DNA from 3 places in the Radiobacillus sp. PE A8.2 genome. Region 1 is predicted to be linked to each of the others. Evidence: riboswitches for the same ligand, from Rfam matches in the RefSeq annotation. Region 1 holds a riboswitch; each other region holds the start of a gene.
What was found. Region 1 has a riboswitch for cyclic di-GMP ahead of ACI6MV_RS07480 (EAL domain-containing protein). Riboswitches for the same ligand answer to the same signal wherever they lie in the genome.
Positions count from the first base shown of each region.

Region 2: another riboswitch for cyclic di-GMP. It lies ahead of ACI6MV_RS07315 (prepilin-type N-terminal cleavage/methylation domain-containing protein); the one in region 1 lies ahead of ACI6MV_RS07480 (EAL domain-containing protein).
Region 3: another riboswitch for cyclic di-GMP. It lies ahead of ACI6MV_RS06630 (DUF192 domain-containing protein); the one in region 1 lies ahead of ACI6MV_RS07480 (EAL domain-containing protein).

Region 1 covers NZ_JBJGXI010000010.1:39,089-41,358, reverse strand. Annotated here, with positions in the region: gene ACI6MV_RS07480 (EAL domain-containing protein) at 1-1,359, opposite strand, end outside; cyclic di-GMP riboswitch class I at 1,607-1,690, opposite strand; gene ACI6MV_RS07475 (hypothetical protein) at 1,795-1,980, opposite strand.
Region 2 covers NZ_JBJGXI010000009.1:115,872-118,141, forward strand. Annotated here, with positions in the region: gene ACI6MV_RS07310 (prepilin peptidase) at 1-502, opposite strand, end outside; gene ACI6MV_RS07315 (prepilin-type N-terminal cleavage/methylation domain-containing protein) at 583-978, opposite strand; cyclic di-GMP riboswitch class II at 1,022-1,106, opposite strand; gene ACI6MV_RS07320 (type II secretion system F family protein) at 1,183-2,270, opposite strand, start outside.
Region 3 covers NZ_JBJGXI010000008.1:103,476-105,745, forward strand. Annotated here, with positions in the region: gene ACI6MV_RS06625 (sodium/glutamate symporter family protein) at 1-606, shown strand, start outside; cyclic di-GMP riboswitch class I at 929-1,017, shown strand; gene ACI6MV_RS06630 (DUF192 domain-containing protein) at 1,162-1,506, shown strand; gene ACI6MV_RS06635 (Flp family type IVb pilin) at 1,522-1,707, shown strand; gene ACI6MV_RS06640 (A24 family peptidase) at 1,781-2,270, shown strand, end outside.

The DNA.
Region 1 (2,270 bases):
CAGCTGCTTGATCGTTATTTCTGTTTGCGTTTGTGAATCCAACATGAATGTCTCGGTTACTTCAATTTCTATCCATTTGCCGTCCACCTGCATGTCCGTTAATATCTCTCGAATACTTGCGACGAAATCTCTTGCCAAAAAGCAATGTGCCGATGCATTTATGGAAATCGGGATCAGTGAGATGCCTTCGTTTTCCCATTCTTTAAGCTGCTGACATACCGTCTGTGCTACCCACTTTGTAAGTGGATGGATAAAGCCTGTCTCTTCTGCGAGCGGAATAAAATCTGCTGGTGAAAGCCTGCCCCAATATGGGTGATTCCAGCGAATTAACGCTTCCGCACTCTGGATTCTACCACTGTCAACGATTACGCGCGGTTGATAGTGAAGTTCGAACTCATTATTTTGAATTGCTTTACGCATGTCCTTTTCCAATGAAAATTGGCGAAATGTATCAATATCCTTAATTAGATTAAACGTTTGATACGTATTGCCACCTTGTCTTTTGGCACGGTAAAGAGCGAGTCCTGAATTTTCGATTAGCGATTGCACGTAATTGGCATTCTCCGGATATAAGCACATGCCAAGGCTAATCGTGACGTAAAGGGTTTGATCTCCGATAAGAAAAGGGGTCCGTTCCGTATCCTTGACAATACTGCGTGCGATTGATTCTACCTCCCGCTCATCAAGCTCGCCTCGGTCGATTATGATGGAAAATTCATCACCACTTAACCGTGCAATAAATGCTTTATCTCCAATTTTATCCTGCAACCGAATCGCGAGTTGTTTAATCAATTCATCACCAGTATAATGTCCTAATGTATCGTTGATGTATCGGAGCCGATCGATATCGATTTGCAATAGAGCAAATGCGGCATTCCCATTCTCTTTTATTTCATCAATTAATGTATTTAATTTCACCTCGAAGTACCTACGATTAGGCAATCCAGTCAAATAGTCATGGTTCTCCATATGTTTCATATTATGCTCATTCTGCTTTTTTGTGGTAATATTTGTCATATATCCGATAATTCCATGTTCATAAGGGTAGACGCTGATTTCAGTCCATAATCCAGTTGGTGCATAATAATCTTCAAACGTGTGAGGAATACGCTCATTCATCGTCTTTTCGTAATAGTGTGCAACTCGCGTACCAATGACGCCAGGAAATGCTTCAAAAAAATTCCGCCCGATTAATGATTCCTTTGATTGTTGGAACCATTTTTCGATACAAGTATTAATATAGAGAATTTCCCACTGGTCGCTGATCATGAAAAAACCATTGGTAATCTGATCGAGAATTGCTTCACTAGAAGGTAATAAGTTATCTTTGATTTTTCGAATGTTATTAAAAATATGCACCGTTACTCACCGCCTTGTTGAGAGTTAGTTATGTATGATAAGTAAATCACAAGTTTCATTACCGAATTATGGTGACTTTTATATTACAAGTACCTTCCGCATATCATTTCATCAAAAATCAGAAGTAACTTCTTAGCTGGGTAGTGTGTCTATAAAATCTACTATATAGTAACCCCACTAAAATGAAAAGGCTTACATCGATATATACTACCGAGTAAGCCCCTTTTAAAAATTTGATATTTGGGATTTCGGTAACTGGCTGGCATAGGAAATTCCTTTAGCCCCTATAGCTTTGCGTCCTCACCTTTTGATGAGTATGCTTTTATCGATTTTTTATACTATAAGTATGATTATACTGCCTATTATATACATATTTCTACAGGAATCAACAGCTTTTTGTTAATTTTTGCATTTTTTTGAAAATTACTTCATTCGTCAACTAATCATGTGTCGAATCGCATCGACTATATATAAAACAAGGAAAACGCCTAGAAAAATTAACACCGTCTTCAAGCCAATAATAGGCACAACATATACTAGAAATACTACGAAGAAACCGAACAAAAGCAGGAATATAGTGAAAAAGCTGATTAATTTAAACATCTTTTTTATTGATTGCATGAGACCACCTCAGTATTGTTTATGCTGATAGAGGGGGATTGGTGCCTAGTTAGATTTGTTGAATAAGTGCCGGTTATTGGGTGGGCGATGTTGATAAGGGATCACTCTCGGTTTATATATTGGCTGACCCTAATTAGCCATAGATTTTGTGGATAGGCGACTAAACATGGCTGTTACCATTTTAATTGACTAGAGTTTAACGGTTACACCTTTAGATTTGGCCGATTAGTCTCTATTCGGACATAGCTTTCCTCGTTATCCCCCTACACTTGGCCGATTAACCAAATACA
Region 2 (2,270 bases), on a different contig from region 1:
TTACGATAATAATAAGCGCTAATAGTACCACACCAATTACCGCTCCAACGATGGAGCTCCACCATGGTGTTAACGGTACCCAAATGCGGGCAATTACAAGCAAAGGTAAAAAGAAAAGCAGAATTTTGTCAGGAATGAGCATATAACGAAGATCTGTTACAACTATGATAGCCAATAATGACATGAAAAGCAACGAAACGACAAGTTCCTTGCTGAATCCAAAATGAATATAACTGTACATGAATAGAATACCTGTAAACAGTTCAATGGCAGGGTAAAGTATGGAGATTGGTTTATGACAGCTTCTACATTTTCCGCGTTGAAAGATAAAAGAGAAGACAGGAATAAGCTCATACCATTTCAGCGTATGATTACAATGAGGACAATAAGATCGCTGTGATTCGAAAAGCTGTTTGTTGGGGACACGGATACCAACTACGTTGTAAAAAGAACCGAAGATGATACCGGTGATGAAGAAATAAAGGATGTAGAATGATTGCATTTCACATACTCCCTAATATGGTTATAGTGGTCATTATTTAAAAAACCTTGACACTATTAGTGTCAAGGTTAACTTTTCAATTATTCAGGAGCAGTATAAGTTAATTTTACATTATACTTGTTACTACCCGTAGCTTCAGTGTCTACTTCAACATAAGCAGTGGTATAAATTTCACCGGATTCAGGATCCTCAGGCACTTCTTCTAGGTAACCTAATTCAACCAATTCATCTGCAGTAAACCCTGTATAGTCAGTATGATCTATTGGATTCTCACCTGCTGCAACAGCTAAACGAGCAGCCTCTTCTACCATTTCTACGTTTGAATCATGTGCCTTACCTTCCGTATCTGAAATAATACTCCCAATCGCCGGAACAGCGATCGCAGCAATAATCCCCAAAATAACAATTACAGCCAATAACTCAACTAAAGTAAAACCTTTAGCATCTTTCATCATTTTTAATAACTTTTTTAACATGTTTGTTGTCCTCCCCAAATCATATTTATCTAAAACATAATTGTTTGAAGTCAGTCGGTTGCACTACTTGCTCCTAGCTACCCAAAGTGCCCATATAGTGGTAGCTGTTCATAGCATCCCGCTCTTACTAGTTATATTATACTAGACAAACAATTGTTGTCCACAATAATTTTATAACTTAATAGCATATTTTTTGTTTTTTTGTCAAAAAGCATCATAAATTGCAAACATTGGTATAACGATAGCGAGTACGATCGAACCGATGACACCAGTTAGTAGCACAATCATGACTGGTTCAATATAGCTTTTTAACCGATCGGCTACTTCTTCAACTTCATCGTCATAGAAATCGGCTACCTTTTTTAACATTTCATCTAGGGAACCCGATTGCTCACCCACCGCAATCATTTGCGTCACTAATACAGGAAACACCCAATGCTTGTCCATCGGTCCTGCCATCGATTCCCCTTGTTCGAGTGTTTCTGCACTCTCTTTTAAAACTGCTTCGACGACTCTATTACCAACAATTTTTTGTGCGATTTGCACGGAATCAATAATAGGTACCGAACTATTTATTAAAGAACTAAGCGTTCTTGTTAACCTTGCCATCACTGCTTTTTGCATTAATTTTCCGAATATCGGAATTCGTAATTTAATCACGTCAACGCGATATGCAAACTGATCTTGTTTCATCAAATACCCGTAGCCAACGATGATTAAACCAATCAAGATTGGAATCGTCCACCAGAAATCTTGTAAAAACCCACTGATTTTTAAGACGAATGCAGTGTAGGCGGGAAGTTCTTCTCCCATCGATGCAAACATATTCGCAAAAGTTGGTACGATATATGCAAGTAAAAACATCGTCACAAGTATGGTAATAAAGGCGATGATTAGCGGATACGTTAGTGCTGAAACAACTTTTTGCTTGAGACGGAATTGATTCTCGTAGTAATTAGCTAGGTTATTCAATACCTCATCCAAGGTACCGCTTGCCTCACCAGCAATAATCATATTAATGAACAAGCTTGGAAACACTTTTGGGTACTTGTTAAATGCTTGGGATAAAGAAACCCCCGCTTCCAAATCCTCTTTAACATCTTCTAGAATTTTCGTTAATTCAGGATTGTCAATTTGTTCTTGCAAGATAGTCGTTGTTTCGATTAATGGGATACCCGCTTCGATTAATGTCGAGAATTGCCTTAAAAATAGCACAAAATCACGGTTTTTTACCTTACTTCCAAATGAAATATCCATGTACAGAACACTATTCAGCTCTTTTATTTTGAAAA
Region 3 (2,270 bases), on a different contig from region 1:
TACGGAGAGACTTTTTCACAGCTATTAATGGGTTTTCACTTTATCATTGGTAGCTTATATGCCATATTGTTCCGCTGGATATTAAACCGCTTAAGGGATAAAGGTGTGCACTTGGAGCACAAACCTAACAACTATTTATTGCAACGGATCTCTGGTTTTTCGTTTGACTATATGATCGCAGCATCTATCTCGGCTATTTCGATTTATGCCTTAAGGGAGTACGCTTTCGTTGTTCTGCTGCTGACAACGGTTGGGGGAGCGGCAACTATTTTCTTTACGGTATGGCTTTGTCCGCGGCTGTTTCCACAGGATAAGATACCTAATGTTCTAGGATTCTACGGTATGCTCACCGGAACGATTTCGACCGGAATGGCATTAGTCAAAGCAGTAGACCCAAAATTCAAATCGAATGCAACCGAGAATATGGTAATGGGTAGTGCAACAGCGATTATGTTCGGGATTCCATTATTGCTTATATTAAATATACCGATCGTTGGATACGTGGAACAGAAACCGATACTTTATGTGTATACTTTTTTTGCGCTAGTCGCCTACTTGTTTATGCTAATGACGATTATGCATTTTAGGGTGAAGAAACAAAAATGATAATCAGAGGGAGCATTAAGTGTTTATTTCTAAGATGTTCAATACGGTAAATAAATTAGAAAAATACTGAAAACATTAAATCAAATCAAATACCGACATGGTTAATTATGACTATGTAAGTTGTGTCGTGAAATAGTTCATACTATATATTCTAGGTAAAATGTATTATAAAATATATGTTTAACGTTAAAAATGTATAAATTTACTATAAAAATTATCATGAATTGTCGAAATTACACGACTTTTGACCTATTTTAAAATGTGGATGTCTGCTTTAGTATAAGTTTAAGAGATTTAGTCGGAAAATTTTATATTTCCTGCATCTCGATAAAGGCAAACCTGGTGAAAGCCAGAGACGCAAAGCTATAGGGGCTTACGTGTAGAAATACACGGTGCCAGCCAGTTACCGAAAGAACAGGGAGTAGTTTAATCAACTTGGATAGTTTTAGAGATTACATGAAAATGTAATGCTAACTCTTAAATTGTTGATTAACTACAGTAATAACCCCGCTTTCGGTAAAGGCGGGGTTATTTTTATTAATCGGAGGTGAAGCATTGAAGTTAGTTAACCTGAGTAATGATCAGGTAATCGCTGAGCAAATTGGACAAGCCTATTCCTTCTTCAAACGACTGAAGGGGCTAATGTTTACAGATCAGCTTAGTCTAGGAACAGGATTACACATTAAACCCTGCCAATCCGTCCATACTTACTTCATGAATTACTCCATTGATATTTTGTACGTGAACAAAAACAACATAGTCGTTGCTATCGACGAGGCTTTGGAACCAGGGAAAGTCGGAAAACGTTATGCAGATGCGGTTTCTGTAATTGAATTACCAGCAGGAGCAGCAAAGAAATCATTAACTAGAGTTGGTCATAATTTAAATTTTATATTATAAAGGGAGAGATTCTAAATGTTGAACAAATTAAAAGGATTGTTTATTGAAGAAGATGGACAAGGTATGACTGAGTATGCGATCGTGTTGGGTGTTATTGCTGTTGGTGTGGTTGCAATTATTACCTTATTCGGCAAACAAATAACAGCAATGTTTAAAGATGTAACAGACTCACTTACAGATGTATCTGGTGTAAGTTCATAATATTTTTAAAAAGGCAGCTTTACTTAAATAGTAGAGCTGTTTTTAAACTTTTTGTAACAGGGAGAGTGAGTATATGTTGCTAAATCTATTGTTATTCACAGTTCTATTAATCTGTGTAATTACTGACTTGCAAAGTAGGAAAATATATAATAAAGTGATTTTTCCAGCAATACTCATAGCTCTTCTAATAAATATGATCTTTCTAGGTTGGAACGGTCTTCTTATTAGTTTACTAGGGTTTATAAGTGGTTTAGCTCTACTTTTGATTCCATATCTGATGGGTGGCATGGGCGCGGGTGACGTTAAGCTGCTGGCGTTAGTTGGCGCAATAAAAGGGACATCGTTTGTATTGTACACAGGGTTTTACATGGCTGTAATTGGGTGTGTGATTGGTGTTCTAGTTTTGTTGTTCCGCAAGGGAGTTACACGACGTTTTAAACAAATGTTTTACTCCTTATGTGGAATCAGATATGGTTTGAAAATTCCATTGCTCCAGAAAGAAGGTTTGCAAACCACATATCCCTATGGTGTAGCAATTGCAGCAGGTGCGGTAATGGCGTTCT